DNA from 3 places in the Enterococcus sp. LJL51 genome. Region 2 is predicted to be linked to each of the others. Evidence: predicted binding sites of a transcription regulator. Region 2 holds the regulator's gene; each other region holds the start of a gene.

Region 1 (11,054 bases), on a different contig from region 2:
TGCCAATTTTGATGGAAATCAAAGAAAAACAAGTTTTATTGAATTACAAAGATGAGGATGACCCTGGCTTAGATAAAACAATTCAGTTTTTAAATGACACGATTAAAAATGGCAATATTGTCGTCGCTAATGGAGATTAGGATGTATTTACGTTTATAGCAGAGAGGAGCTATTATTGATGAAACATGTTGTGATATGGGTTGCTGACTGGCAAATGCAATGTTGTGGTAATCCATTTTGCCTGAATGAGATTGTCAACTGGACAGTAGTAAATTGGACAAATGATAATTCTACAATTCTAGATAATTTTAATATTGACTATTATTTGGAGAATCATTTAGATGAGTTGGAGAAATATGAGGAGATAAGAGGAGAAATAGTTTCAATTGATAAGACTTATCTAACTTATCAAATAGATGAAAAAAGAAATGTATATGTACCAATAGATATTTTATTTGAAGGAACTTCAAATAAAGTGACGGGATACGAAAAAAATAAAAAAAATTATGATTTTGCTGGTTATTTGGTAAAACTCCAAGTGGAGTAATTTTGCTTTATGGTTATCCATTGAGATACAAAAGAAAAGAGCTCATAATTGTTTTTTAAATAAACAGAAACGGAAAAAATTAAAACGAGTCTGGACTCAGTATTTACGGTCCAGACTCGTCTTTTACTCTCAAAACAACAATCAAACTAAGAATCAAATGAGATCGTCATTTTTGAAGTGTATAACAATCAAGGGCATATCCGCAACACTGAAACACAAGACGTACCTAGCCTTACGGGAAACAACAAGAGCTGCTGGAAACTTCATTGACATTGGAAGAAAAGCAGTTAATAGCTATATTATTTGCAGAGTAGCTTTCTTCATTTAAAATTCCCAAATAATGAATATAGAATGATTCTGGAAAGTTTAGTTTAGTGTTATTTATCTTGAGTTTGGTAGTGTCTTAAAAATGAGTTTGTTAGGATAAAATAGAGGTGGGACCATAGTCAGAAGAAAATCTGATTATGGTCCCATCTCTTCAAGTCTTAATGCCACAGAAGTTTGGAAATCTGAAAAAGCCTAAATAACTCAAATATCTATATTTAAATTGTGTTTAAGGTATTGACCTAGGCTCATTTAATCATGATATACTAAATAAGTACCATTTATAGACAAATTTTTAGGAGGAATGAGAAATGAAAAAGAATTGTTGGCTAGGTTTATTTTGTGTTGTCATAGGGTTATTTCTGCAGCCAATTGTTGGACAAGCAGGAAGCAATCAGTCGTCAGATATTGTGTACAACGATGGACGGGTGGTCCCTACAGATTATCTGATGGAATATGAAAAGAAAATTCCTTTAGAAACCTTCCCGTCAGAAGGGAATTGGCCTGTTCAAAAGTCTCCACGTCAGATTTTTGGAGAGGATGATCGTGTAGTTGTTGAGGATGTAACACAGTCCTCGTACAGAAAAATTGTTTTTTTGGAAATTAAATTTCCTAAGGCATCTGCTGAAGGAACAGGATTTTTAGTATCCGCTGACACTGTTTTAACTGCGGGGCATTGCTTATATGCACCTGACCTTGGCGGCTGGGCGCAATCAGTTAATGTATATCTGATTGAGGAAGGAACAGAGAACAACCTCTATGATATGGGAAACTACAAAAAAGTGACATCAACTACTTTTATGGTTCCCAGAGGGCGGCTGGAATACTACACACCAAATTATGATATGGGAGCGATTAAGCTGTCAGAGCCAGCCGGAGAGAAAAATGGCTGGTTTGGTTTGACTCAGGAATTACCTGCCCCATATACATTAAGCGGATATCATTCAGATGGAAAAGGTAAAATGCTGACCCAAACGGTAGGTACCCTTGTGAAAGAATCCAAAGATACAATTGACTATATTTTAGATTCAAAACCAGTTTCTAGCGGTGGACCAATTTATAATCCAAATAATCAACAAGCAATGGCGATTAATGTGCAGGAATATACAACTAAAAATACTGGTGCTCGATTTAACACGTATCATTCAAACGGTATAATGAGCTACGCCTTTGCTCATTATAGTGCCTTTGGGACGCCAGTTTCGGTGGAAGAAATCAGCATAACTCCAGAAGTGCTGCAAGTAGGTGTTGGTGAAACCGAGAAAATGGCAGTTTCTATTACACCAACAAATGCAACGAATAAGTATGTTAAGCTAAGTAGCTCAGAACCAAGTGTAGCTAGTGTGAGTGATAACTCGTTAAATGTTGGACAGAATGAATCGAGAAATATACTTGTCTCAGGCCATCAACCGGGAACAACAGTTATTACTGCTGAATCGGAAGATGGACAACGAATCGGTCAAGCAACAGTGACTGTTGTTCCGGCTATTCCAGTTGAACAAATTAGCTTTGTCCCTGAAAAAATTCAGGTTTATGCAGGAGAACCAACTCCGCTGACTCCAGTTGTAACTCCGGAAAACGCTACTGATAAAGTATTTATTTGGTCAGTTTCAGACAGTTCTTACGGCACGATAGACCAGAATGGGGTGTATACTGGACACCGATTAGGAAGAAATATAATTACCGTTAAAGTAGGGCAAGGTGTAAATCAGAAGAGTGCGGTTTGTGAGGTTAATACAGTTGACCCAGCTGTAACAGGAGTGAAAATTACTCCTGAGAAAAAAGAATTATTTGAAGGAGAAAGTCAGCAGTTGACAGCAGTTGTAATCCCTGATTTTGCCAAAAATAAAACGGTAGCTTGGAGCAGCTCTAATCCTAAAATCGTCGAAGTCAGTGCGGATGGAACCGTAAAGGGAATCAAAGCTGGGACAGCAACTATTACAGCGACAACAGAAGATGGCGGGAAACAAGCGACCAGTACGATAACAGTGAATAAAGTAATTCCAGTAAAAAGTGTGAAACTTGAAATCTCAAATAAAACAATGATTGTTGGAACGGAACAGCGTGCATTTTCAACTGTATCACCTAGCAATGCTTCCAATCCTGAAATAACCTATACAAGTTCAGATTCAGCTGTCGCTGAAATTGATAAGTATGGGAGGATAACAGCGAAAAAATCAGGAAAAACGACAATTACTGTGCTTACAATGGATGGAAATAAAAAGGCAGCGGCTGTCATTACCGTAAAAGAAGAACGTCCAGTGACAGGTATTAAGCTGACTATAGCAAATAAGACGATGATTGTTGGGACAGAACAACAGCTTATCCCCACACTCACACCAGTAAATGCCTCGAATCAGCGAGTGAGCTGGATGAGCTCAAATTCAGAAGTTGCTACAATCTCAGAAACTGGTCTTGTACAAGCTAAAAATTCAGGAAAAACAACTATTACTGTTTTGACAGAAGATGGAGCGAAAAAAATATCGAGTGTAATTACTGTTCAAGAGGAAATACCAGTAAAAAGCGTGAAATTGAGCATTCCCTCAAAAACGATTATGGTTGGTGAACAGCAGCAAATCACATCTGTATTTACACCGCAAAATGCTTCTAATAAAAAAGGAACTTGGACAAGCTCTAATTCAGCAGTCGCCACTGTTTCTGAAAATGGAGAAGTAGCAGGAATCAAAGCTGGAAGAGCTACGATTACCTTTATTTCAAAAGATGGCGGAAAGAAAGTAACTGTTGCTTTAACTATTAAATAATGTAATTAGAAGAGCAAAACTACCTCTTACGGGTGGTTTTGCTTTTTGTACAGCAAATAAGATCTGTAAGTTCATTTTAAGCGTTTTTTATTTGACAGAGCTGTACTTCAACATTACAAAAGATAAGTAAGAAGCGGTGCAAAGAGTTCAGGAGAGCATGAAAGTTGAAGATATCTATCAAGCTTAAGGTCTAATTTAGAGACTAATTTTGATTTAGAAAACAATTATATGAATAAGATAATAGGCTTTACAAATGGACATCACACTATAGTCAAAATTAAGGAGTAAGCGTTAAGTGAAAATCGTATTAAAGGTTAGTTCAGTATTATTAATATTAAACGCAGCATTGATAGTAATACCCTGTGCATTAACTGTAGTACTAACAGGTGATTTTTTAGCATGGGGTTGGGTATTACCAATATTTGGTATAATGATATCTCCAGTAATATGTATTTTATTTTTTGTTTCATTGTATCTTTATAGTAGAAGCAAACGAATTGTGAAAAGGAAGAATGAGAGCTTCGGACTCGATTAATTAAATCTATTACGAAATAAATAGAAAAGAACCAGTTATAGGATAAGTGAATCTTCTTATAACTGGTTCTTCAATGTGATTCATACTACGTGTGTCTCATTCATTTTTTTATTAATAAATGTCAGCTGCAGCGAGAAAGTAACCAGCTAAACTACTAAAAAAACGAATAAGAGAAAGGATTTTGGAAATCAGATTCCTCCTTATTTCGAAGAGATGGCTTTCAAAATACTACTTATTTGGTTTTAGAGGATGGAGACATATGGATGCCACATTCTCTTTTTTGATTTTGCTATTAGATTAGAATAGTTTGAAATATAAATAAACTTAAGCTGTTTTTCTTCTAAACTTCACTCCATTTTTTAAAGGGAATAATCTCCACATGATGAATAGCCTCATAAGGAATACTTGTTGTATCTATATATAATCCCAGTTCATCAAAGCCGCTGATTATTCCAGTGATATCTTCAAAATAATTATTTTCTGTATCCCGCATGTCCAGTTGAACCGCAATAGTTTGCTGATATTTGTAAGCAGCAGCCAGAATTTCCTGAATTTCAGTTTCAGTCATAGTCGGCTTTCTTTTGATTATGTGCTGTTCTTTCTGCTGCTCTTTTGCAAGCTCAGCTGTATGTTCTGAAAGATACATTCCCTGCCATTTCAGCATTCCCCGATCTTTGTATTCTTGAAAATAAAAGGCGTTTAAATCAGTATTTTTTGGCATCGTATTCACTCCTTAAACCATCCATCCCACCAGCATGACCGCCAATCAGTGAAGCCCGACTAACAGCGGTTCCTCCTGACAGCAGTGAGTTTGCATGCAGAATAGCGGTAAATCCATATTTTTTTCGGATAGCATCAATCAAATTATCTAATTTGTGGTCATTGACCGGAGCTTGGGGATTATGGAACAGATCCAGTTGAATTGCATTAGTGTAAGTTAACTTTGAGAAAGAAACACCAATACGGCGTACTTCAATTCCAGTCCAATGCTCCCTGAAAATTTCTAAAATATATTCCTTCAAAAGCTTGGAACGGTTGGTTGCGGGAATTTTCATCTGATGGTGAAAGCCTTTGTTTCCTTGTTTTCTGTACCAGCTGGAGTAGCCTATGTAAAGCGCCACACATTGAGTCTGAGCGTCCTGCTGCCGCAGTCTTGCTGCAACCTGATCGGTCAGTTCCTGTAAAACCGTTTCTATTTCACGTTGAAAGCGGTAGTCTCTAGGCAGAATCTGATTATTATTAAGAGATTTTTCTTCAGGGATATAAGAATCGGCTAATCTAGTCCGGTCAATCCCCCAAGCATGAGCATAAAGCTGAAGTCCAATGACACCAAATTCATCCTTTAAGGCATACTCGTTTGTATGAGCCAGCTCATAAACTGAGTGGACATTCAGCTTTTCTAAGCGTTTTGCGGTTCGGCTGTTAATCCCCCACATTTCTGTCAGCGATTTGATTTTCCAAAGCGTTTCAGGGACTTGCTCATAGCGCCATTCAGCGATATAGGAATCATTATGTTTTGCCGCAACATCCATCGCCACTTTGGCCAGCAGCGGATTATCGCCGACACCAATAGTAACGGCTAAGCCAGTTTCTTTTTTTATGTGGGCCATAATTGTTTCAGCCAGTTCATAGGCGTTTTTTCCAAACAGCTTTTTACTGGCTGTAATATCAAGAAAGGATTCGTCGATGGAGTAGGCGTGAATGTCTTCAGTTGCGACATATTGTTTGTATATGTTGTTAATCTTCATATTTTCATCGATATAAAACTGCATTCTAGGAGGCACAATTCGTAGCTCTGGATGATCAGGTAAATCCCATTTTCGCATAACATTTGAGAGCCCCAGCTTTTCCTTTGCCATTGGTGAGGCAGAGAGAATCAAACCGCCGGCATTTTCAGCATTACTCATCACCACCAGCATCGCTTTTAATGGGTCTAAGCCCAGCTGAACGCATTCAACAGAAGCATAGAAGGACTTTACATCAATACATAAAATATCCCTGCGGGGCTCTTTACTATAGTCAAACCTCATGGTAATCCATCCTCTCCGTAAATAGTTCATCTCCATTATACGAACGTACGTTCCTTTTGTCTAGCATAAGATAATTAGCAGAAAGTGTGGATAGATTTTTTTAAAGTGACCGTAAGTCTGTTTATTATTAAATGATATAATGAAAAGAATATAGGATTACTTTTGTTAGTTTTAATAGAGCAGTTAAATTTTTTGTTTTGGAGGGAACAATGGCGACATATAGAACGATGCGTGGAGTATATGATTATAATTCAATTTTTATTAATTCAGATGCTGAGCCAGAAGAAGTCTTATCAATAATCGCACATGAAGTTGTACATGAATATCTGACGATATTCACAAATTTGGGACAGTTGTGCTGGTTGTTTAATAATCTAGCTTATAATTCTCGAAAGTACTTGGATATATATGATTACATCTTTTCAAGAGTAAATAAAAATGAAGAACAGCTTTGTCTTATTTTTGAAATATCTGTACAATTGGCAAGAAGCAAATTTAAGGACAACTGCAAAATGCTGGATTCATTTGATGAAGCGATGCACAACACATTTAAAAAGAATTACACATTTTATAAGGAATTTCTTCAATCTTTAAATGAAGAGAATTATATTGAAGTTATCGTGTTTTTAAGAACTATTGTATTTTCTTCCATGACAACTAAACTACCTGATATCACATTGAAACATGTGGAGGGGAAAAAACAGATAATTCAGTATTTCGAAGGAAATGATATTAACCCAAAAAGAAAATTGAAGAAGATAATAAAATTTTGTAATGATAACATGATGAATTACGGTATTATAGGTTTGACTAAGGCTATAGAGGAAAAATTTAATACTGATAATGCTTTACCCAATAGAATATTTAGTGTAAATCTTAAATCAGATACAATAAAAATTGATTATCAAGCTAGAAATAATCCGGTTACCCGAGAGTTTAAACTGAACCGAGATGAAGGGAAGCTGCGGGAGGATATAGGTTGGTCGATCGCTATTGGGAGATTATTGCTGGCATTGTCAGAGGAACAAAAATTGTTTGAGTCAGAGGATGTATGGAATCGAATGCTGACATTTTCTGATGAAATAGTAAGTAGTTTTAAAGAGGTGAAAAAGAAAGACGAATTAATAGATTTCTATAAAGAAAGCAAACAGTTATCTTTTGTTATTCCTTACAACACAGCAATTATGGAGATAGACAATAGTAGCTATGCAAAATATGTTAATGTACTGGGAATAAAATTTGATTTAAATGGAAAAAGAATTAAAGATATGTCTAAATACTTATTCCAAAAATTATCTTTAGAGGAGTATCAGTTGATTTCTGGAAATAATAACACTGAGTTTATGGCGAACCATACGAATTTGCTTTTCAGACTTACTCCGTTTAATAACAATTTCCTATATATTAAGAAGTTGGTCAACATTATGAAAAGTGAGGAGTCCCAATGGATAAATATATTTATATACAACAATGAAGTTCAAATAGAGTCATTTCTAAAATCTGTAAAAAGACACTTTTCAGATATTACTTATCGATATACGTATGAACAAGTTTCTGTTCTTGAAATAACTTCTTTAAAAGTTATGTTCTTTTTAAATACAAAAAAAATCGATGTCAAAAAGACTGATAATCCTGAACCTCCAAAAAAAGAAATAAATGTTCTTGTATCAATTTTTGAAGAAATTATCCAAAGCAGACATGTTCTATTCAAGTATTTAGATGGTAAAAAGCTTACTTTAGACTAAGGGGCTTTAAGTGTATCTAATAGTAAAAGATAGGATAAAAACTAAATAGTTAAAAATGGAGCTGTGTGTCAAGTATACAGAGAGCAACAGTGGAGCTGTTGACTAGAATGAGTAACTCATTTCATTGATAAACACTCCATTCGTTGAATCAGTCTTTTAGAGAACTTTTTCAAGCTACTTTCCAAAGGAGAACTATGCTATTATCTCTTAGAAAGCGAGTGTGAAAAGGTGATAAATAAATACGAAGAGTTATTGGAGCAGTTGAAAACTGGTGAAATCAGTGAATTAAAAATAGGAAATGCTGAATTTTTTCTTTTCCGGGAAGCCTGGCTGAATAGAGAAGATCGAATGAATTTCGTTGGGGAAGCTCATCATGGCGGTGCTGCTACTTACTGCTATAACACAGAAACTGTAGAGCTGGAACAAGCAGAGTGAATATACAAATATTAAAGAAAAGCCGTAAAAGAGTAGCAATAGTCACTCTTTTACGGCTTTTTCACTGTTGATATTTCTAAAAAGCAGTTCAATTAAGCAATACTTTTCAATGGCTTTGAGACGAATTCACGAATAAAAGAGTTGGGATTTCTGACAATGAATTTTTCAATCACAAGCTGCTGCCGGCTATTGTAATGACCAAATACTGAAAGCTCAAAGTGGTTATTTTCAAGAAATAACATCAGATTAGCTAAATCTCTTTTGGCCACTAAACAATTAATATCTTCTCCTTTAGTATGTAGGGTAAAGCGGACAAGCATATTTGGAAAAGCTGAAATTAGCCGAATCTTGTCTGCTGTTCCTACGTAGCTTCTTTCATTCATGACAGTCTCCTCGCTTTCTATAAATAGAAGTATTTATCTATAATCATTATACGAACGTTTGTTCTGTTTGTCTAGAATAAGATAATTTTCAGAAAGTAAAAAGTAGGTGATTGATATAGTTTAAAGTAGCAATAATAAACAGATAATTGAAATCGTGGCGGAAAGAATTATTAATGGTCTCTTTAGCTGATTAGACTTACATAAAATTAAAACTTACGGTATAATTAATAATGATAATCATTATCATTTGAGGAGAGGAGTGCAAAAAGATGTTTGTTCAAACCGTTGCATTTATCATAAAAAAAGAAGGTAAAGAAACCTTCGAGAATAAAACAAAGAAAGATGTTGCCTCAATGCAGGCATGGGAGAACTGTCTCTCCAGTGAGTGCTGGTATGCGGAAACAAAGGATACCTGTGAGTTCACATTAGTTTCAAAATGGCAGGATAAGAAGGATTTTCAAGCCTGGTTAAAGCGGCCTGAACATTTGGAAAAGCATCGGGCTGCTCATAAGAATAAAGAGAGCAGACCAGAGATTGTTTTAGATAAAATCAGAAAAAGCTACACGGTGTTTGCCTAATCCAGCAAAAGAGTTTCTCTATAGAAATATAATGCAGGAAAAAATCATGCTAAAACGAATAGACGCCTCAAAAGCTGTTTTTAGCAACAGTTTTTGAGACGTCTATTTTTAGTATGAGCAAAATTAGTTTTTACCTGTAAAGAAAGAAACGACAATAACAACAATTGCTGCACCCAGTATGGAAGGTACTAATGCCATTCCTGCTAAACTAGGACCCCAGTCTCCAAATAAGGCTTGACCAACTGAAGAACCAATCAAGCCGGCGATAATATTAAAAATACATCCGCTGGGTCTATCCTTGCTTGTTACTGATCCGGCAATCGAACCGATAATTGCTCCAACGATTAATGTCCATAACCAACTCATAATATCCCTCCTAACAATTAATTCTATTACATGATAACATAATATAATAGAAATCTAATCCGACGGAGGACTGATTTCAGTTCAATCGTTTTAGAAAAAATATAGCGGAGTGAAAAATATGCTGACAAAACAAGAAGAAAAAATTAGTAAGACAATTTCATATGCCTTGAGACACAAGCCGGAAGAGTTTGACCTGATTTTAGATGAAGAAGGTTATGTAGCAGTGAAGAGGTTTATTGAAAAGATGAATTGCAAGGAAAATCTTGGGTTGACAGAGGAGCTGTTACTGTCTCTTTTAGCAAGAAGTGACAAAAAGCGCTGGGAAATCAAGGATGAAAAAATAAGAGCAATTTACGGGCATAGCATTAAGAAGAAAATTGAAAAGACAGCAGCTGTTCCGCCGCAGTTTCTCTATCACGGAACAGCCCACCGTTTTACAGCCTCGATTTTGGAGCAAGGATTGATTCCAAAAGAACGTCAGTATGTCCATCTGTCTTCAGATATAGCAACAGCAGTTACAGTAGGCAAACGAAGAGACCGTTCTCCTGTATTATTCAAAGTGAATGCAGAAGCAGCTTTTCAAGGAGGCATCAGATTTTACCGCGAACCGGAAGATATTTGGCTGAGTGATAGGATTCCAGCTGACTATTTACAAATCATAACAGAACAGAAATAGATAGAAAAACGCAGCAATTGAACAGGATATGTAGTGACCACAATGAGTCTGGGACAGGTACTGCAGCATCCAGTGAACTACTGCGTTTTTCTTTTAATTGTCAATGGAGGTTTCCTGAGGCTGATTTGGTTGAACAGCTAATGAGCTGTTTGTCAGGATAATACTTACAATTCCTAGTGAAATCAGCAAGGCAGCCATCCCATATTTTCCGATTGCCGGAGAAATCATTAAGGAAAGGGAGGCTAGAATTTTACCAGCTTGGAAAATAATCCCATTAAAGGCTACATAGGCTCCCCGTTTGGAATTATCAATAATTTCAGCCAGAATTGTTTGCCGTGTTGGAACATAGAACAGCTCTCCCAAAGAAAAAACAATCGTAGCAATGAATAATACCAGCAGTTGATTGGAAAATGCCGTAACTGCATAACCAAAGCTGAATAGAATAAAGCCAGTATACATAATCGGCTTTTGTGAACGTCCGCTGACCCAACTGGCGACAGGAGCTGTGAACAGGACGATCATAATCGTGTTGACTGCTGTCAACAGACTAAGAATTTTTACGCCGTCTAAAGTGATGCTGCCTAGAGAACCAAAGTGCAGCACCATTTGTTGTAGTTCTTCTGCCAATCGAACAGAAACATAGTTATTGCGTTGAAATTCCACTGTCATAATA
Region 2 (11,054 bases):
AGCAAAGTCATTCATATCTTTTAGAAAACAAGTCGTTTTCACGACCTGGTCAAAAGAACTGCCTGCTTCATCAAGAATTGCCTGAATATTTTTTATTACCTGTTTTGTCTGCGCTTCAATCGTTTCCCCTACGATTTCCCCTGTTGCAGGATCCAGCGGTACTTGACCGGAAGCAAACAACAAGCCGTTAACAATATTTCCCTGAACATAGGGTCCAATAGCTTTCGGAGCATTTTCGGTATGTATTTTTATAATCATCGCTTCTTTCTTACTCCTCTTCCTTTAGTTTTTGACAGTCTGGGCAGAGCCCATAGAGCTCTAAGCGGTGCTCGTTGATCTCAAAACCTGTTAAACGGCTTGCAGCCATCTCAACATCTTCTAGTCCGGGATAATGAAAATCTACGATTTTACCACAGTTTTGACAGATTGCATGATAATGTTTTTTTGAACCAAAGTCAAAACGGCTGGAAGCATCTCCATAGCTCATCTCCTGTACAAAACCAATTTCTGTAAAGAGTCTCAAATTATTATATACAGTAGCAACACTCATGTTGGGAAAACGACTTTCTAATGATCGGTAGATTTCGTCAGCAGTTGGATGCGTGTGATTTTCAATAAGATATTCCAAAATAGCATAGCGCTGTGGAGTGATACGAATATTGGCTTCTTTGAGTTCAGCCATTGCATTTTTAACTAAAATATTATCCATTGATAAACCCCTCCTTTTATTAAATAATACTATTTATAATCTAGCTTGACAAGAAATTATGCCGAAAATAGCGGAAAACCGCTAATAATTCATCGATTTCTTAGTAATCAAAAAATATATGTAATAAATAAAATACTAAATAGATAAAAAAACAAAGGTTAACCTTTTAATTTAGAAAGCGATATCAGTAATTTAGAAAAACTTTCTTTTCATCTCACTTCTTTTTACGTAATAACATAGGAATCAGGAAAAACTAAAATAAGCCGACAACGAAATAGCTGTCGGCCATATATTGTTTGTAAATCATTTAAAATAGTTTTTGCTGTTAATTATCTTTAGTATATAAAGCAGTTGAAAGATAGCGCTCGCCGTTATCTGGAATAACTGTCAACACTTTCTTGCCTTTTCCTAGTTTTTTAGCCGTTTCAATTGCTGCTTTAATGGCTGCTCCAGCTGAAATCCCTACAAGCAGCCCTTCTTTTTCAGCTGCTTGTCTAGCAGTTTCCATTGCATCATCACTGCTGATTGCCAAGATATCATCATAAACAGCTACATCAAGAACTTCAGGAATAAAGCCAGCGCCAATCCCTTGAATTTTGTGAGGTCCAGGAGCTCCCCCTTCTAAAACGGGTGATTCTGTTGGCTCAACAGCAATCACTTTAATATCTGAATAAATCTGTTTCAGTTCATGACCAACACCAGTAATCGTACCGCCTGTGCCAATTCCTGCCACAAAAGCATCCAGACCAATATCTGCGAAAGCATCACTTATTTCTTTACCAGTCGTTTTCTCATGAATTGCTGGATTGGCCGGATTCTCAAACTGCAAAGGCATAAAGTAGCCATTTTGTTCAGCAAGCTCTGTTGCTTTTGCAATAGCACCCTTCATCCCTTCTGCTCCAGGTGTTAGAATCAGTTCAGCACCATATGCCTGAATCAGCTGACGGCGTTCCACACTCATTGTATCTGGCATAACAATGATTACCTTATAACCTTTAGCAGCACCAACCATTGCTAATCCAACGCCGGTATTTCCACTTGTAGGCTCAACGATTGTTCCGCCTTCTGATAGCTTCCCATCTTTTTCGGCTTGTTCAATCATGCTCAAAGCAATCCGGTCTTTTACACTGCCGCCGGGATTAAAGAATTCCAGCTTTACATAAACCTCAGCAGCCTCTTCAGGTACAATTCTTTGAAGCTGAACAATTGGTGTTTTACCTATCAATTCAGTAACAGATTTAGCAATTTTTGTCATACGTACTTCCCCCATCTAAAATAGTAGCTTTAATCAATAATAGCCCATTTTTTGAAATCACGCCATTAGTTTGCTATAGTTAAGCAGATATACTTGAACTTTATTTATTTTTAATAATTATAGTGTATAGTTGAAAAAACAGCTGAAAAAAATGAACAAGGAGTAAATCTATGGAGATTGTAAATATTAGTCCCCGCGGCTACTGTTATGGTGTTGTGGATGCAATGGTAATTGCCAGAAACGTTTCATTAGATGAAACACTGCCACGCCCCATCTATATATTAGGAATGATTGTCCACAACCAGCATGTTACTGAGGCCTTTGAAAGCGTCGGCATTCAGACCTTGGACGGGCAAAACCGGGAAGAAATATTAGCTCAGGTTGACTCAGGCACGATTATTTTAACTGCACATGGTGTCTCACCAAAGATTAAGGAACTTGCTCAGGCAAAAGGACTTACCGTCATTGATGCGACTTGTCCGGATGTAACCATCACCCATGAACTGATTGAACAAAAAACTTCAGCAGGCTATGATGTGCTCTATATAGGGAAAAAAAATCATCCTGAGCCAGAAGGCGCGGTTGGTGTTGCTCCTGATCAGGTACATCTGATTGCAGCTGCGGAAGACATTACTGCATTAGACTTTCCTAAAGATAAAAAACTATTTTTGACGAATCAGACTACTATGAGTCAATGGGATGTATTGGATTTAATCGAGCTGGTTAAAGAAAAGTTTCCTTGGATAGAAATCCATCAGGATATCTGTAAAGCTACTCAAGTACGCCAAGAAGCTGTTGTTGAACAAGCACAAGGTTGTGATTTAACGATTGTTGTTGGAGACCCCAAAAGCAACAATAGCAACCGGCTAGCTCAAGTTTCTGAACAACAGGCGAATGTCAAAGCATACAGAGTATCTGATGTTACAGAGATTCAGCCTGAATGGCTTAAAAAGGTCAATAAGGTGGCTGTGACAGCTGGCGCTTCTACACCCACACCGATTGTTCGTGAAGTTCTTGATTACCTAACCCATTTTGATTTTGACGACGTTACTACTCATCGAAGAGAGAGTACAGTGACCGAAGCCGCCATCCTCCCTCGTCCGCGAAGGAAAGATATTACTAAAAACAGAGAGCGGCGCTTAGAAGAATTACGAAGCGGCAGCCGCTAAGCAAAAAGACAGAAAGTCCTTTGAACGCTTCATGAAATTTAGCGTTTAGTCTAAGTTTCATGAACAGTTACTTGGCTTTCTGTCTTTTTTTTCTTTTGTTAACGAACTTCAAGAACCTGTCCTACAGTAATCATATCACTTGATAAGCCATTTAAAGCCATCAACTGATCCACCGTTAACCCATAGCTCTCTGCAATTCCCCACAGGGTATCGCCGGAATTTACTGTATAATTGGAAATGCCTGATTCTGCGTAAATCACTGCCTGATTTTCAGCAGCAGTTGAATAATAGCTATAACCCGCCGTTCCTGTATCAAACCTTGTTAAAGCATATGCTTCAATCAGCCAATTTAACTTTTGCGCATAATCAGGATCTGTTGCATAAGTACCGGTCAATGCAGCAGTTGCATCCATATAGCTGCTTGTATTACTTTTCCATACACCTGCATAGTGATAATCCCCATAGCCTGAAACAGCCGACAAAATCACATTGGCATGATCCTGAAAGGATTCATAATAAGAAGAATAAACTCTAAAAGGTTCAGCGGCGATTAACCATTCATCATTAAGGTATTCTGAAGTGGTCATATAAACAGTTTGTCCCATGTAGCTTCCCTTCACACCAAAAAGATTGTAATTTGGTGCTGCTGCCAATTGAGAATTGCCATAGCTGCTTTCGAGCAATGCTTGAGCAATCATTACTGAAGCGTACAAATCATTGGCACTAGCCACAGATGAAGCAGAATAACCGATTGATTCAATGAAGCTTTCTGGAGAAACGGAAGATATTTGTTCATATTCAGTTGCTTCAACTTCTTCAGAACCAGCAAATACTCCGCCAATTAATGGAACAGATAATAAAGCAACTCCCATGCCGGAAGTAAAGCGGTGACGGTTCTTTTTCTTTTGAATCGTTCTTTTCACATGCCTGCTGCTTCGTGTTTCACATTTTTCCATTCACTTTTTTCCTCCTCAAACTGATAACGTAGTATTAGTTTAAAATGATTTGAAAAAAGAAACAACGATATAGAATCAGAAAAGAATAATTTAAAGGAATAGAAATTTTTTTGTAATATTTTTGTTTTCATATAAATAAATTCATTTTTTTATTTGAGTATTATATAGACGATGTTTTTACGAGTTTAAAATAAGCAAATAAAAATAATAACTAATGTTACTATTTCAATAAGATTACAAGTAAAACAAAGTCGAAAATCTCTACTTAAAACCAGTTGGCAGATATTTGGAGATTCAAATAAAAAAACCTGAAACAAAATCAGAGATTTTCTGCATTTTGTTCCAGGTTCTTGTGTTCTATTCTGTTTTTACGCTTACCATGACCATAGGGCTAAAATTAGTCATTCGTCTATTAGTTAATTTTAGAATTATAATGCTGTGTATTTTTCAACAACATTTTCAACAGTAAAGCCGAATTCTTTCAGTACAATGTCGCCTGGTGCTGACGCACCGAAATGGTCAATAGCGATTATCGCTCCATTACCAACATAACGCTCCCAGCCAAATGGCGAAGCAGCTTCGATAGCGACACGCTTTGTCACTTCTTTTGGTAAAACAGCTTCTTTGTATTCAGCTGATTGTTGTTCAAACAAATCAAAGCTTGGCATGGAGACAACAGAAACATCTTTTCCTTGTTCAGCTAAAGCTTTTTGTGCTTCAACAGCTAAATTCACTTCAGAGCCTGTAGCGATGAGAATACCTTCCGGCTTCGCTCCTTTTTGAGGAGAAATAACATAGGCACCCTTAGCAACTGTTTCAACTGCATTTTCCTTTGTTCCTTCAATCACCGGCAAATTTTGACGGCTCAATACAAGGATTGTTGGTTTGTCGGTTGTTGTCATCGCAATTTTCCAGGCCGCAACTGTTTCATTGCCGTCTGCTGGACGAATTACTTGGACACCTGGCATACAACGAACACTTGCCAGCTGTTCAATTGGTTCATGTGTTGGACCATCTTCCCCAACGGCAACTGAATCATGAGTTAGAACATAAGTTACTGGTGTGTGTTGAATTGCAGCAAGTCTGATAGCTGGACGCAGATAATCGGTAAATACAAAGAATGTACCACCGTAGACTTTTGTTCCGCCATGAAGCTGAATGCCGTTCATCGCAGCTGCCATCGCAAATTCACGAACACCAAACCAAATATTACGACCTTCGTATTGTCCAGGTTCAAAGTCTTTTTCTCCTGCAACCATCGTATTATTCGATGCTGAAAGATCGGCTGATCCACCCCAGAAGCTTGGTACAGCTTTAGAAATCGCATGAATTGTCTCTTTACTTGTCACTCGGCTTGCAGCACTGCTGCCTACTTCGTATATTGGTAACTCTTTATCCCAATTTTCAGGCAGCTTCCCAGAAAACGCTTCTTCATATTGTTTAGCAAGCTCCGGATGAGCATTACGATAGTTTTTAAACATTTCGTTCCATTTTGCTTCTGCCTTTTCTCCTTCAGCAATCATTGCTTCTTTAAAGCGTTCCGCAACTTCCTCTGGAACAGAAAAATCAGGAGCCTCCCAGCCATAGACAACTTTCGCTGCATCAATTCCTTCTTGACCAAGTGGAGCGCCGTGAACAGCCGATGTGCCTTCTTTAGGAGAGCCGTAGCCGATAACTGTCTTCACTTCAATCAATGTTGGTTTATCGGTTTCTGCCTTCGCTTCCTCAATTGCTTTCGAAATTGCTTCCAGATCATTACCGTCTTTTACTAGAATATGCTGCCAGTTATAAGCTTCAAAACGAGCGCCTACATTCTCAGTAAATGCTTTTGAAGTAGGGCCGTCTAGAGAGATATCATTCGAATCATACAACACAATTAACTTGCCCAGTTTCATATGACCAGCCATCGATGCAGCTTCTTGAGAAACGCCTTCCATCAAATCGCCGTCCCCGCATAATGCATAGGTGAAATGGTCTACAACCGGGAAACTGTCTCGGTTATAAACTGCTGACAAATGTGCTTCCGACATTGCCATCCCAACAGCCATAGCAATTCCTTGTCCAAGAGGACCAGTTGTCGCTTCCACGCCGTCTGTATGTCCGACCTCCGGATGTCCAGGTGTCTTGCTGTCCCATTGGCGGAACTGCTTCAAATCATCAATCGTAACCTGATAGCCAGATAAATGAAGCAAGCTGTATAACAATGCAGAGCCATGACCAGCTGATAACACAAATCTGTCGCGGTCAGACCAGTTTGTTGAGGTCTTTGGATTTACTTTTAGATGCTTCGTCCATAATGCGTACGCCATTGGCGCAGCTCCCATTGGTAGACCCGGATGTCCGGAATTCGCCTTTTGGATTGATTCGATGCTAAGCATACGCACCGTATTAACACCAAGTTGATCAGTTTTGTCGAACAAAAAAATCATCTCCTATTTAGGTTTTTTTTACCTTTATTAAATCCATTGTACCTTAAGTTATTTATGAAAGCAATTACTTTTGGTAAAAAGAACTATAATTAATCGCGATTATGCAGTCCTTTTTCCTTTTGAATTTGTTTCAGTTTTTCAGGAGTCACGTCGTTTCCTTTCGGATCAACAACTTTCATTCCCTCTATATGATGGCGCATTCCTTTACGAAAGGTCTGCAGGTATTCTTCTCTAAGCTGCTTTTGCTCCTTTATTTCCGCAGAGGTTAGTTCCCTCTCTTTCTTCTTACGGGCCAGCTCATTGATTCGAGCTAGTTTTTCTTTTGACAGCATGCTACGTTCCTCCTTTATCAATCATTCTTATCTTATAAGAAGCCGGCAAAAAAAACAACTATCTTTCTCTCTAAAAAAGACGAACGCTTGTTTGATTTAAAAAGACAAGTATGTTAGACTGTAACTATAAATTGGAAAGAAGGTGTGGATATTGGCTAAACGTACCGAAACAAGACAAGTCGAAGTATTAAAATATATATATGAACAAGTTGAACTCAAAGGATATCCTCCAACCGTTCGCGAGATTGGAAAAGCGGTGGATCTTTCCTCTACCTCCACTGTTCACGGTCATCTGGCAAGATTGGAAAAGAAAGGTCTAATTCTCAGAGACCCTACAAAACCGCGGGCTATTGAATTAACTGCAGAAGGTCTGGAAAAAATCGGCGTACAACCGACAACAATCCCAATGCTCGGTGTAGTTACTGCCGGCGAACCTATCCTCGCAGTTGAAGAAGCGTCAGATTTCTTCCCATTGCCGCCTGATTTAAAAACAGAACAGAATGCATTATTCATGCTGACTATTAGAGGAGAAAGTATGATTAACGCAGGAATTCTTGACGGTGATCAAGTAATCGTCCGTAAGCAGCAGGCTGCTACAAACGGGGATATTGTAATTGCCATGACTGATGAGGATGAAGCCACCTGTAAACGATTCTTTAAGGAATCTGATCATATCCGGCTACAACCTGAAAATGATCTGCTTGAGCCTATCCGTCTAAACAATGTTACCATTCTTGGTAAGGTTGTCGGCTTGTATAGAAATCATATGTAAAGTCGTTCATAAAAAAGAGCGTGGGAAAATTTTCCTACGCTCTTTTTTTATTCTTGTGTTGGTGGAATAGCTGTCAGCACTTTTTAAAGATTTGGATACCTTGAACCCTTTATCTTAAACGTTCATTAGCCAGTTTTTGACTGTTTGATTGAACATAGCAGGTTGTTCGATTTGAAGATTATGCCCTGCAGTATCTAAAATAACAAATATTGAGCGGGTAAAACCATCAATCAAACGATAAGCATCCTGATAGCCTACACAGTCATCCTGTCTGCCAGTTAAGAAAACACTTGGCTTATCAAAATGAATCTCCTCAAAGCGCTCTTCAAACGACAGTGCGTAGCCTGTTTGCTGGTAGCTTTCTACAAACTCCTCATTTGCCCTTGCTAAACCTGGATAGATTTCATTTTTGTATCTCTGCCAGGTTTCATCAGTAGCGACAACAGCCATCTCCATAAAATCAGAAAATAGTGTTTGTTCACCATTATCGAGTAGTATTTGTTTTTTTATTAGAACCTCACGCGGCGGCAGCTTTCGTTTCGAGCGCTCAGCGATTGTACATGGACAAAGAAAAAAAACGCCGTCAATCCTGTCAGCTGCTAAAAAGGTTAAGCCAAGAGATAAGTAGCCTCCATAAGACTGACTCACAAGAAGATAGGATTGTTCACCAAGAACTTTTTTAGTGAAGCTCTGAATTATTTCAATCATTTTATCTGCGTTGCTGACTAGTCCGTTCCCATTTGATTTTCCTAGACCAGGAAGATCAATGTAAATTCTTTGATAACCCTGCATCTCTGCAAATATTGGTTCCAGGCAGCCAACCATGACCTCATGATCCTCTGGAAATCCATGAAGGCATAAAACCGGCTTGCCTTCTCCAAAAATTTCATAGTGAATCAGGCAGCCTTTAATCATGATTTCCATTTTTATACTCACCTTTCACATCTATGAAGATTTACGCTGATAGGTTTCAAACTCATGAGCATAGACATTTCCTTCATCCAGCTCGCCTTCACTCGTATTAATCATCGTCCATTCATCCCAGTCAACAGAAGGAAAATAAGTATCTCCTTCAAATGCTCCATGAATAACTGTTCGGTAAAGAATATCACAATACGGAAGAAAATCCTGATAAATTTTGGCGCCGCCTGCAATAAAGGTAATTCCTGAGAATTCTTCAGCATAGCTTAGAACCTCTTGAATATTGTTCATGATCATCACATTTGCTGCCTGATAAGAAGTATCTCTTGTCAATACGATTGTTTTACGGTTAGGAAGAGCTTTTCCACCCATCCCCTCAAAGGTGGTTCTTCCCATTACAATTGTATTGTTTTCAGTCATTTTCTTGAAGAACTTTAAGTCGTTTGGCAAATGCCAAGGCAACACATTCTCCTTTCCAATAATCCCCTGCTCATCCTGAGCCCAGATAGCTGCTAACATATTTTTAACTCCTTTCAGACCTATACCGCAATTGGTGCTTTGATAGCCGGATGCGGGTCATACCCTTCCAGTTTAATATCTTCCATTTCAAAGTCAAAAACCGATTGTTTTTCTGTATTTAAAATCAGTTGAGGAGCTGAACGGACTTCCCTAGTCAGCTGTTCCTCCATCTGCTCAAAATGATTTACATACAAATGAGCGTCCCCTAATGTATGAACAAACTCCCCTACTTCCAAGCCTGTTTCATGGGCAATCAAATGTGTTAAAAGTGCGTAGCTGGCAATATTAAACGGTACGCCTAAGAACACATCTGCACTACGCTGATACAGCTGACAGCTCAATTTTCCGTCATTTACGTAAAACTGGAACATTGTATGACAAGGTGGAAGCGCCATAGAAGGAACATCTTCAGGATTCCACGCAGAGACAAGCAAGCGGCGGGAATCAGGATTTGTTTTTATCATACGAATAACATCTTGAAGCTGATCAATAAATTCGCCATTCTTTGTTTCCCAATGCCGCCATTGAGCGCCGTAAATATTACCCAATTCTCCATGCTTTGCTGCAAAATCAGAATCATTTAAAATGTTTTCACAGAATAAAGCATGCTGTTTTTCATACTCTTGTTTGAACCCTTCATCAGTTAAGACACGATGACCAAAACCGGTCATATCTGGTCCAGTATAGTCTGAACTATTAATATAGCGTTCAAATGCCCATTCATCCCAGATATGATTGTTATGCTGTAGAAGATATCGGATATTCGTATCCCCTTTAATAAACCAAAGCAGCTCACTTTTAATCAAACCAAATGGAACTCGTTTTGTTGTCAATAAAGGAAAACCTTTTGATAAATCAAAACGCATTTGATGGCCAAAAAGACTTTTTGTTCCTGTTCCAGTACGGTCGCCTTTCAAATGTCCTTCATCTAGTATTTTTCTACCTAAGTCAAGATACGCATTTTCCATATGATCTCCTCCTGCTATTCGTCAGCAAACTGGCTTAAATAATCCCAGCGCTCGATTTTTTCTTCCAGCTGTTCTTCGATTTGGTCCATTTCTTTCTGCAGCTCCTGAAGACGGGCAAAATCATTTCCCTGATGGTTCATGTCTTCTGAAACCTGTTCTTGTCTTTTTTCAAGGACAGCAATTTCGTCTTCAATTGTTTCCCATTCCTTTTGTTCCATATAAGTCAGCTTTGATTTTTCTTTTTTAACTTTTACTTCCACCGCTGAATTCTTCACTTTTTTTGTATCCTGCTGTTCTTCTGCTGTCTGTTGCGCTAAATAAGCGCTCATTGTACCGTAGTAGGATGAAATCTCAGCATTTCCTTTAAAAAGCAGAAGCTTATCCATCGTTTTATCAAGAAAATAGCGATCATGTGAAACAGCGATTACTGTTCCGCTGAACTGATGGATATAGTCTTCCAGTACAGTCAGCGTATCGATATCCAAGTCATTCGTTGGCTCATCCAGTAAAAGCACATTTGGTTGACTAATTAATAGCTTCAGAAGATACAATCTTCGTTTTTCACCGCCGGAAAGCTTTCCAACCATCGTTCCATGCATAAAGCGGGGAAATAAGAAACGTTCCAGCAGCTCTGCCACGCCAACTGTTTCGCCGTCCACTGTTTTAGCTTCCTCTGCAGCCTCCTGCAGGTAGGCAATCATCCGTTTCTCAGGATCTATTTCTTCGTTCTCCTGTGTATAATAAGCCAGACGAACTGTTTCACCGATTTCGTACAGACCGCTTTCAAGAGGAACTCTTCCTGCGAGAATATTTAGCAATGTCGATTTCCCGGCACCATTTTTACCAGTTATCCCTATTCTATCTTTTGCTTGTATTAGCAATGAAAAATCATTGAGAAGCTGTTTTTCTTCAATTTTGTAATAACCATGCTGAATCTCCAACACTTTTTTCCCTAAGCGCTGGGAAGATAGATTGAGATCAACGGTCTCTTTTGCATTCACCTGATGAAGATTTTCTTTTAAGT
Region 3 (11,054 bases), on a different contig from region 2:
TTCTCAATTCTAAAAAGTCTGTTGATATTACACGGCAGCCTTCATTTCTTAAGCCTTGGAAATCGTGGACTACCTGTACTAGATATTCATCATAAATCTCAAAGTCCATGTACCCATCTGGTACAGGTTCAGTATTCACCAAAACAGTATCCACAAATTTCTCTCCTAAATGGTCATGGAGCACACGAATATGATCAGCATCGGTGAAATGCTCTGTTTCCCCCTTTTGCGTCATAATATTACAAATATAGACGACTTCTCCAGTTCGTTTTAAAATAGCATCCCCAATTTCACCAATAACAAGATTCGGCAAAATACTAGTAAATAAGCTTCCTGGGCCCAGCACAATCATATCTGCTTCTTCAATTGCTTTTACAACTTTTCGTGCTGCTGTTGGCTGTTCATCATCGTTCGTATTTGTCACAAATACGTGATCAATCGTTTTACGTGCTAAACCGATCCTTGATTCACCCACAGCTCCAGTACCATCCTTAAATATAGCGTGCAGGGTAAGCGGCCGCTCAGAAGAAGGATAAATATGTCCATCTACATGCATCATTTTCGATAAAAGCTGAATCGCTTCATAGGTACTGCCTCTCATCTCAGAGACAGCGGCTATAATCAGATTGCCTATGGCATGATTAGCAAAATACTCATCATCTTTATTGAAGCGGTATTGGAATATATCTTCATACAGCTGGGGCATATCTGAAAGTGCCACCAGCACATTTCTTAAATCCCCTGGTGGTGTCAGATTCATTGACTTTCTAATCTCTCCACTGCTGCCTCCGTCATCGGCAACAGTTACCACCGCTGTAATTTCTGCCCCCTGATTACGGAGACTTTTCAAAATAACCGGTAGTCCTGTTCCACCGCCGACAACGACTATTTTAGGCTTACGGATTCGATAGGTTTTCATGAGCGATTCACCGTCTCTTTCCGTTTGTCCTTATCACGATGGGTTACATTTACATGATAATTTTTTTCCAGTTCATGAGACATCCGTTCAGTGAGCGCAACAGAACGGTGCTGTCCGCCTGTGCAGCCAATAGCGATAGTCACATTAGATTTTCCTTCTTTTTTATAGCCTGGCAGCACATACTCTACCAAATCAATAAACTTTGTATAGAATTCTTCTGTTTCTGGAAAATTCATTACATACTCATAAACAGCGCTGTCCAGTCCAGTAAGCGGCCGCAGTTCGGGAATGTAATGGGGATTAGGCAGGAAGCGTACATCCATTACAATATCTGCATCAATCGGCAGACCATATTTGAATCCAAAGGAAACCATTTCTACGCGAAACTCGTGGGTATCTCTAGATTTAAATTCCTTACTGATTCGTTCTCGAAGCTGTCTTGGAGAAAGTGCCGTTGTATCAATAACTAGTTGAGCATCTCCTTTAATTTCTTCCAAGATTGCCCGCTCTTTTCTAATCCCTTCAGTGACTAATCCGTCCATAGCTAAAGGATGAGTTCTTCTGGTTTCCTTATAGCGGGAAACAAGCTCTTCATCGGTCGCATCTAAAAACATGACAGTGGTATCAATGACATTGGTATTTTCTATTTCAACAAGCATATTCTGTATTTCTCTAAAAAAGGCACGTGATCTCAGATCCACGACCAAAGCAATTTTCGATACTTTGCCAGATTCTTTAATCAGCTCCCAAAATTTGGGAATCAAACTTGGCGGCATATTATCAATACAGAAATATCCCATATCTTCAAAGCACTGCACCGCTACTGTTTTTCCTGCACCGCTCATTCCTGTAATAATGACTAATTGTAAATTATCGACCATAAAATTCACCGCTCCTCCAACACATTTTACTTATTATAACATTCCGGGCGTGTCAAAGGAAGCCTTAGCTCTAAGCGCAAAAAAAGAAGGCTTGCGCCTCCTTGCCAATTCACTTATCATATTGTGTCAATAATGCTCAAGTAGTTGATGTCCAAAACAGGGTTATCAGATTCTAAAGCCATACGGTCAATCGGATGACATTTGAGCAACTCCACTTGTACTGCATGATCTTCCTTGGAAAGAGCTTTTCCAATAAATGACCAAGATAAGTGATCAGCACTGCATAGATACGTACCACCGACTCTAATGTTTCCTCTATCCATTTGTCTATCCTTCTTTCTTGTGACATCTTTTCTATCTATAGAATAGCATGAAAAAAATTTTATGCTCATTCAATATTCTGATGTTTTTTCCTTTTTTTTGACTTTTTCCTACCTAATCCTTAACAGCAAAAAGAAAAGCAGTTTGTCTTTTACGACAAACTGCTTTTCTTTTCTTTTTGAACGGATTATTTATAGAGAGATAGATATAGACCAATTCATACCAATAATCTGTCTATCTGCTTTGATTTTACTCTATGAGAAATTATAAATCAAGATTTTTCAATCTATTCTTAAAAATTATGAATTTCTTAAAAAAGAAAACACTTTCACAGAAATGGAGTATACCAATTTATAAAACCCGCTTCAAATATTGACCAGTATAGCTTTCCTTAATTTCAGCAATTTCTTCCGGTGTACCGATTCCGACAATCGTTCCGCCGCCGTCGCCACCCTCTGGACCTAAGTCAATAACATGATCGGCTGATTTAATCATATCCAGATTATGTTCAATAACCAGTACAGTATTTCCAGCATCAACCAGTCGGTTCAAAACATCCAGTAAACGGGCGATATCATCCGTATGAAGTCCGGTCGTAGGTTCATCCAAGATATAGAAATTCTTGCCATTCGAAATCTTATGCAGCTCACTGGCAAGCTTCATACGTTGTGCTTCACCACCTGACAATGTGGTAGCTGGCTGTCCTAATGTTACATACCCTAAACCAACGTCCAAAATTGTCTGCAGCTTGCGGTGAATTTTAGGAATAGGCTGGAAAAATTCTACAGCATCTTCAACAGTCATTTCTAAGATATCTGCAATATTTTTTCCTTTGTAATGAACATCCAGCGTTTCAGAGTTATAGCGTTTCCCATGACAAACCTCACAGGGAACATAAACATCCGGCAGAAAATGCATTTCAATCTTAATAATCCCATCACCACGGCAGGCTTCACAGCGCCCGCCCTTCACATTGAAACTAAAACGGCCTTTCTTATATCCGCGAACTTTCGCCTCATTTGTTTTAGCGAATAAATCCCGAATATCATCGAATACACTAGTGTATGTAGCAGGATTACTTCGAGGTGTTCGGCCAATTGGACTTTGATCGATATCAATTACTTTTTCAATCTGTTTATACCCAGTTACACTTTTATGCTTACCAGGTTTATTTGAGTTGCGGTTTAACTTTTGAGCAAGAGCCTTTTTCAATATCTGATTGACCAACGTACTTTTCCCTGATCCAGATACACCGGTAACTGCAACAAACTCCCCTAAAGGAAACTCCACATTGACATTTTTGAGATTGTTTTCTGCTGCTCCAGTGACTTTAATGGACTTGCCGGTGCCCTTCCGCCGTTTTTCCGGCACAGGAATCACAAGCTTGCCCGACAGATATTGTCCTGTCAGTGAATCAGGGTTTGCGGCTACTTCTTCTGGTGTTCCAGCAGCCACAATCTGTCCGCCTTGTTCTCCGGCTCTTGGCCCTACATCAATCAAGTAGTCAGCTTCCCGCATAGTATCTTCGTCATGCTCCACGACAATCAGGGTATTGCCAAGATCCCGCATTTTCTTTAAAGAAGCAATCAAACGATCGTTATCCCGCTGATGAAGACCGATAGAGGGTTCATCCAGAATATATAATACGCCGGATAAATTTGATCCAATCTGGGTAGCTAGGCGAATCCGCTGTGCCTCTCCACCTGACAACGTACCGGAAGCACGGCTCAAGGTTAAGTAATTTAATCCCACATTTTCCAAAAAGGTCAACCGGTCTTTTACTTCTTTCAATATCGGCTTGGCAATCATCTGCTCTTGTTCTGTTAAGCTCAGTTTTTCAAAGAAAGGTACACTGTTTTGAATGGTTAACTCGCTTACTTCACCAATGCTGGTACCATTTATTTTCACAGCTAAAGCTTGTGGATTCAAACGGTAGCCTTTACAGGTTTGACAAGGCAGCTCTGTCATGTATGAACGCATTTGTTCTCTGGTAAATTCGCTGTTGGTTTCATGATAGCGACGTTTAATGTTCTTTAAAATCCCTTCGAAGGCAAGATCCACATCACGCACGCCGCCAAACTCATTTTCATAATGGAAATGGAAAATTTCACCGTTTGAACCATTTAAAATGATATCCTGATGTTCCTTTGGCAGTTCATTAAATGGTGTATCCGCATCAATGCCAAAACCAGCTGCTGCCTGCTCAAGCATTTGAGGATAATATTGTGAGCTAATTGGATTCCAAGGGGCGATGGCCCCTTCCTTCAATGTTTTTGAAGGTTCTGGAATGATTAAATCTTTGTCTACTTCCAAGCGCATACCTAAGCCGTCACAGTCTGGGCAAGCGCCAAATGGTGCATTAAATGAGAAGAGTCTCGGCTCCAGCTCGCCAACGGTAAAGCCGCAGTAAGGACAAGCATAGTGTTCACTGAACAATAGTTCTTCTTCACCATTAATGTCTACTAATACGTATCCCTCTGCTAAGCGAAGAGAAGCTTCAATTGAATCAAACAAACGGGAACGGATGCCTTCTTTAAGAATAATTCGATCTACTACAATCGCAATATCATGCTTCTTATTCTTCTCCAGCTCCGGTACTTCACTCAAATCATAGATTTCTCCATCTACACGAACACGGACATATCCTTCTTTTTGAATAGAATCAAATACTTTTTTATGCTGTCCTTTTTTCTTAACGATGACTGGAGCCATAATCTGCAGTTTTGTACGTTCCGGAAATTCCAGAATTTTATCCGCCATCTGTTCAACAGACTGACTGGTGATTTCGATATTGTCGTTCGGACAAATTGGATGACCAATGCGTGCAAAAAGCAGACGAAGGTAATCATTTATTTCCGTGACCGTTCCTACTGTTGATCGAGGGTTCTTACTGGTTGTTTTCTGATCAATGGAGATGGCTGGACTTAACCCGTCAATACTATCCACATCTGGTTTATCCATCTGACCTAAAAATTGACGAGCGTAGGCCGAAAGGCTCTCCACATAACGTCTTTGCCCTTCTGCATATAATGTATCAAAAGCCAGCGAGCTTTTCCCGGAACCAGACAAGCCGGTCACTACAACCAGCTTATCGCGGGGAATCGTCACATCAACATTCTTTAAGTTATGAGCGCGTGCTCCATGAATCACAATTTTATCGTTAGCCATATTCTACCTCCTAATCTGAAGCCTTCAGCTCCAGAATCGTATCCCGTAATGTTGCAGCTGCTTCAAAATCCAATGCTTTCGCAGCATCTTTCATTTCTTTCTCAAGTTTCATCAACAAATCGTCTTTTTCCTGCTTAGTCAGCTTGTCATAAGATGTGCTTATTGAATAAGTTTCTTCATCTTCAGCGATTTTAGAAATAGAAATCAAGTCACGAATTTCCTTGATAATTGTTTTAGGAACAATTCCGTGTTCTTCATTGTACTTCTCTTGTATTGAACGGCGGCGGGCAGTTTCATCCATCGCCTTCTGCATGGAATCCGTAATTTTATCTGCATACATGATAACTTTTCCCTCAGAGTTCCGGGCTGCCCGTCCAATTGTCTGAACCAGCGAACGTTCACTTCGCAGAAATCCTTCCTTATCCGCATCCAAGATGGCAATTAGAGATACCTCCGGCACGTCTAAGCCTTCTCTTAGAAGATTAATCCCAATTAGAACATCAAACTCACCTAAACGAAGATCACGAATTATTTCCGTACGTTCCAGCGTCTTGATATCACTGTGCAGGTATTTAACCTTTAATCCCAGCTCTTTGAAGTAGTCAGTCAAATCCTCCGACATTTTTTTCGTCAAAGTCGTGACAAAGACCCGCTGATTATTTGCCACCCGCTCATTAATTTCGCCAACTAAATCATCAATTTGTCCCATAATCGGACGAACTTCAATCAATGGATCCAACAGACCCGTTGGACGAATAATTTGTTGAATCACAGTCTCTGTTTGTTCATGTTCATACGGTCCCGGTGTAGCAGAAACATAGACTACCTGATGGACATGCTTCTCAAATTCTTCCAGTTTTAATGGACGGTTGTCCAGCGCGCTCGGCAAACGAAAACCATAGTCCACCAGCATCTGCTTTCTGGCACGGTCCCCATTATACATCCCTCTAACCTGAGGCATGGTTACGTGAGACTCATCAATAACCAGCAGAAAATCGTCTGGAAAAAAGTCGATTAATGTATAAGGCGGCTCGCCTTCTTTTCGTCCATCCATATGTCTGGAATAATTCTCAATTCCAGATGTATAGCCCATCTCTCTCATCATCTCGATATCATAATTCGTCCGTTGTTCCAACCGCTGCGCCTCCAGCAGTTTATTTTCAGAACGCAGAACCTTAAGCCGGCCATCCAGCTCAGCCTGAATTTGAGCAATCGCATGCTCCATATGATCATCATTGGTCACAAAGTGGGTTGCTGGAAATATCGCTACATGTTCTGTATCGCCAAGTACCTCTCCAGTTAAAGCATCTACTTCTCTAATGCGCTCAATTTCATCTCCAAAAAACTCCACCCGTAAGGCATGATCATCTTTGGAGGCTGGGAATATCTCGACAACATCCCCTCGTACTCTAAAGCGTCCCCGCTGAAAGTCTATATCATTTCGTTCAAACTGGATATCAATTAGATTTCTAAGTAAGGTTCCACGGTCTATCTCCATACCAACCCGCAGCGAAACAACTTGATCACTATACTCATCAGGATTTCCCAAACCAAAAATACAGGAAACCGACGCTATCACAATAACATCATTTCGTTCTAGTAGTGCACTGGTAGCCGAGTGACGCAGCTTGTCAATTTCATCATTGATGCTGGCATCTTTTTCAATATATGTATCACTTGAAGGAACGTAAGCCTCCGGCTGATAAAAATCATAGTAGCTGACAAAATATTCAACAGCATTGTTTGGGAAAAACTCTTTAAACTCCCCGTAAAGCTGTCCTGCCAAGGTTTTATTATGAGCAATCACCAGTGTTGGTTTGTTCACTTCTTTAATCACGTTTGAGATTGTAAAAGTTTTACCAGTACCTGTGGCGCCTAGTAAAATTTGGGCCTTTTCTCCGCCTTCAATTCCTTCTACTAATCGTTCAATCGCCTCCGGCTGATCACCATCTGGCTGATACTTAGAGACCAGTTCAAACTGGTTTGTTGTTGTTCTTTCAATCATCTGACTTACTCCCTTCATACAGTTTTTTCTCACTAGAAAAAAGGAAAAGAGTAATTTCTTACTCCCTGAATTATTTTAACATACCGAACATATTTTCGCCACTTGAATAGATCAGATTCTTTTATCGTTTTTTAATAGAAAAAACTCTTTTACATGTCATGATTTCTCACACGAAATGTTACTTTCTAAATATTTTTTTATTTTTCTATGTCAAATTAATTGTTTTTGACCTTAATTTTGCTATATAATTACTGAATATGTAATTATATTAGGAGGACTTTTATGAAGAAGAAGTATTTTTTATTTTCTTTAGTTGCTGTAATTGCCAGCCTGCTTGTTTTCACTGTTGGTAAGCCGGCCTCGGCTGAAGAAAAAACATACGATATCGGAACAGATTTGACTTTTGCGCCGTTTGAGTTTCAGGATTCAAATGATGAATACATCGGTATCGATATTGACTTACTTAATGCGATTGCAGAAGATCAGGGATTTAAAGTTAATTTGAAACCTTTAGGATTTGATTCAGCGATTCAAGCAGTTCAGTCAAACCAGATTGACGGAATGATAGCTGGAATGAGTATTACCGACGAACGAAAAAAATCATTTGATTTTTCGGAGCCTTATTTTGACAGTGGTCTGCAGATGGCTGTTAAGCAAGGAAATGATACAATCAGTTCGTATAAGGATTTAAAAGGGAAAACAGTTGCTGCTAAAGTTGGAACAGAGAGTGCTGCTTTCCTCGAAGAAAATCAAAAGAAATATGATTATACAATTAAGAACTTCGATGATGCAACAGGTCTTTATCAAGCTCTCCAAAATGGTGAAGCAGATGCTATCTTTGATGATTATCCAGTTTTAGGATACGCGATCACTAACGGACAGAAGCTGCAGCTAGTCGGAGAAAAAGAGACAGGCAGCTCCTATGGTTTTGCAGTGAAAAAAGGACAAAATCCAGAACTGATTAAACAGTTCAACGCAGGTTTAAAAAAGCTAAAGGAAGATGGAACCTATGACAAAATAGTTTCTACTTATATCTCTTCCGGTGCCAAAGACGACGGAAAAGAAATGCAGCAGATTGAGCCAAAGAAAGAGGTTTATTCAATTGCTAGCGATTCAACCTTTGCACCATTTGAGTTTCAAAATTCTGATGGTGAATACGAAGGAATCGACGTTGATTTAATGAAACGCGTTGCTGAGCTGCAAGGCTTCAACATTGAATTTAAATTTATTGGTTTCAGTTCAGCTGTTCAAGCCGTAGAATCTGGTCAGGCAGATGGAATGATTGCTGGAATGACTATTACACAGGAACGAGAAAAAGCTTTCGATTTCTCAACACCTTACTTTGACAGCGGCATCCAAATTGCTGTTAAAGAAAATAACGATTCCATTACTTCTTATGAGGATTTAAAAGGGAAGACAGTAGGAGCGAAAATTGGAACGGAAAGCGCTGATTTCCTTGAAGCGAACAAAGAAAACTATGGGTATTCCATCACGTATCTTGATACTACTGATGCGTTGTATAGTGCATTAGAAATTTCAGAAATCGATGCCATGATGGACGATTACCCTGTTATCGGCTACGGTATTGCTCAGGGACAGCCTTTAGCTACACCGATTCCCCGGGAAGAAGGCGGCTCTTATGGTTTTGCAGTGAAAAAAGGCAACAATCCGGAATTAGTTGAGATGTTCAACGAAGGGCTCGCAGAGCTGAAACGAACTGGTGAATACGACGAGATTCTCAGCAAGTACATTCAAGACGGCAGTAAAAAAGAAACTGCTGATGAGTCTACATTTGCCGGAATGATTAAAAACAACTGGAAACGACTGTTAAGCGGTCTCTGGATGACCATTCAGCTAACATTGATTTCTTTTGTTCTCGCTCTAATTATTGGTGTTATCTTTGGTCTGTTCAGTGTATCTCCGGTTAAGGCCCTGCGCATAGTCGCAACCATTTATGTCGATCTTATTCGAGGGATTCCGTTGATGGTAGTTGCTTTCTTCATCTACTTTGGTTTACCAGGGGTTCTAGGCTTCAACATCCCCGTGTTTATTGCAGGGATTATTACATTAACGTTAAATGCTAGTGCCTACATCTCCGAAATTGTCCGCGGCGGTATTAATGCCGTTCCGGTTGGTCAAATGGAAGCCTCCCGAAGCTTAGGGCTTTCTTACAATAAAACAATGAGAAAAATCGTTTTGCCGCAGGCTATCCGCATCATGATTCCTTCTTTCATTAATCAGTTTGTTATTTCTTTGAAAGATACAACTATTCTTTCTGCAATTGGTCTGATTGAACTGCTGCAGACTGGTAAAATCATCGTTGCCCGTAACCTGCAAAGTACAATGGTGTATCTGATTGTTGCAGTAATGTATTTGATTCTAATCACTTCATTAACTAAGCTGGCTAAAGTACTTGAAAAGAAGGTGAACTAAATGACAGAAAAAATTCTAGTCGAAAAATTAGTAAAAAAATATGGTGATAACACCGTTTTAAAAGACATTAACGTATCAATTAATGAAGGTGATGTTGTTTGTGTTATTGGTCCTTCTGGTTCTGGAAAAAGTACCTTTCTACGTTGTCTGAACCAGTTGGAAGAGGCAACCAGCGGGGATATCATTATTGATGGTGCGAATCTGACTGATAAAAATACAGATATCAATAAGGTGCGTCAGCACATCGGGATGGTGTTCCAACATTTTAACCTTTTTCCTCATCTCTCTGTTTTGGAAAACATTACACTTGCACCAGTTGATTTAGGCCGTATGTCTCCAAGCGAGGCAAAAGAAAAAGCTGTTAAGCTGCTGGATACAGTTGGACTGGCAGATAAAAAAGATAGCTATCCGAAATCTTTGTCTGGTGGTCAAAAGCAGCGTGTGGCTATTGCCCGTGCGCTTGCAATGAATCCTGACATTATGCTTTTCGATGAGCCTACCTCAGCACTTGACCCTGAAATGGTTGGGGATGTATTGAATGTTATGAAAAAGCTGGCAAAACAAGGTATGACAATGGTGATTGTTACACATGAGATGGGCTTTGCCAAAGAGGTGGCAAACCGCGTAATGTTCATCGACGGCGGGAACTTCCTTGAAGATGGTACGCCACAGCAAATCTTTGAGTCTCCTCAGCATGAACGGACTCAGGACTTCCTGAATAAGGTATTGAATATTTGATAAAAAGTTTTCAACATCAACTAGTGTTGGCAGGATTAAAAGCTAATTAAAATCGTGGAGCTTGGAACAAAAAGCAGGAAATATCTGGTTTTGTTTCAAGTTCTTTTATTTGAAAAAATCAAGACATTCCTCAGTTCCCAATCGCTTCTGATTTTTATTCCAGCTTCCGACTACTTTCAGCCACCGAATATTCTCTTAGTTCATTTCTATTGGTTTGTTTCCTCTAAGTTTTCTCTGAACTGTTACAGTGTCTCACTTGAAATTTCTTTTTTCCTGCCGTACATTTAATTTAAGCGGGTCTTAAATCTATAAACTGCTAAAGTATTTTACAGCTCTTTTGTGAAACTCAGCATCATAAAAGAAGTCAAAGCAGCTGCTGTTTTTTTACTCTATAAATTATCCTATTTTGATTCGAGGCGAGTATCTCTTAATGACAAAAATTATTCAGTTTTTCAAAACAGACCTTTTATTTACGATTTCTTTCCTAGCCGCTTTACTTAGCTTAGGCTTTGGTCTACCAGGAAAGGAAACTATTGATTATAAAATGCTTAGCTGCTTATTTGCGTTAATGCTGCTAATCAAGAATATT

What was found. Region 2 encodes LexA, which represses DNA repair genes until DNA is damaged. Its sites were predicted from a motif close to CNAACANNTGTTNG; they were not measured.
Region 1: ACYSNQ_RS11070 (Y-family DNA polymerase) is a predicted target of LexA. The motif match lies at 6,239-6,252, and genes of this name have one in related genera.
Region 3: uvrB (excinuclease ABC subunit UvrB) is a predicted target of LexA. The motif match lies at 7,379-7,392, and genes of this name have one in related genera.

Annotation. Positions count from the first base shown of each region.
Region 1 covers NZ_JBTXLW010000011.1:24,267-35,320, forward strand. The annotation lists gene ACYSNQ_RS11050 (hypothetical protein) at 1-140, shown strand, start outside; gene ACYSNQ_RS11055 (DUF6578 domain-containing protein) at 179-547, shown strand; gene ACYSNQ_RS11060 (Ig-like domain-containing protein) at 1,183-3,633, shown strand; gene ACYSNQ_RS11065 (YolD-like family protein) at 4,509-4,889, opposite strand; gene ACYSNQ_RS11070 (Y-family DNA polymerase) at 4,873-6,198, opposite strand; gene ACYSNQ_RS11075 (hypothetical protein) at 6,408-7,943, shown strand; gene ACYSNQ_RS11080 (hypothetical protein) at 8,172-8,378, shown strand; gene ACYSNQ_RS11085 (hypothetical protein) at 8,471-8,761, opposite strand; gene ACYSNQ_RS11090 (antibiotic biosynthesis monooxygenase family protein) at 9,031-9,339, shown strand; gene ACYSNQ_RS11095 (GlsB/YeaQ/YmgE family stress response membrane protein) at 9,463-9,705, opposite strand; gene ACYSNQ_RS11100 (RNA 2'-phosphotransferase) at 9,824-10,381, shown strand; gene ACYSNQ_RS11105 (MDR family MFS transporter) at 10,475-11,054, opposite strand, start outside.
Region 2 covers NZ_JBTXLW010000016.1:13,091-24,144, forward strand. The annotation lists gene ACYSNQ_RS13710 (RidA family protein) at 1-258, opposite strand, end outside; gene perR (peroxide-responsive transcriptional repressor PerR) at 269-709, opposite strand; gene cysK (cysteine synthase A) at 1,035-1,964, opposite strand; gene ACYSNQ_RS13725 (4-hydroxy-3-methylbut-2-enyl diphosphate reductase) at 2,135-3,133, shown strand; gene ACYSNQ_RS13730 (glucosaminidase domain-containing protein) at 3,232-4,089, opposite strand; gene tkt (transketolase) at 4,518-6,509, opposite strand; gene ACYSNQ_RS13740 (DUF896 family protein) at 6,608-6,850, opposite strand; gene lexA (transcriptional repressor LexA) at 7,002-7,622, shown strand; gene ACYSNQ_RS13750 (alpha/beta fold hydrolase) at 7,737-8,546, opposite strand; gene ACYSNQ_RS13755 (dihydrofolate reductase) at 8,568-9,062, opposite strand; gene ACYSNQ_RS13760 (thymidylate synthase) at 9,083-10,030, opposite strand; gene ACYSNQ_RS13765 (ABC-F family ATP-binding cassette domain-containing protein) at 10,045-11,054, opposite strand, start outside.
Region 3 covers NZ_JBTXLW010000022.1:37,006-48,059, forward strand. The annotation lists gene ACYSNQ_RS16190 (gluconeogenesis factor YvcK family protein) at 1-919, opposite strand, end outside; gene rapZ (RNase adapter RapZ) at 916-1,800, opposite strand; gene ACYSNQ_RS16200 (hypothetical protein) at 1,917-2,123, opposite strand; gene uvrA (excinuclease ABC subunit UvrA) at 2,473-5,289, opposite strand; gene uvrB (excinuclease ABC subunit UvrB) at 5,300-7,294, opposite strand; gene ACYSNQ_RS16215 (amino acid ABC transporter substrate-binding protein/permease) at 7,577-9,727, shown strand; gene ACYSNQ_RS16220 (amino acid ABC transporter ATP-binding protein) at 9,728-10,465, shown strand; gene ACYSNQ_RS16225 (SLC13 family permease) at 10,896-11,054, shown strand, end outside.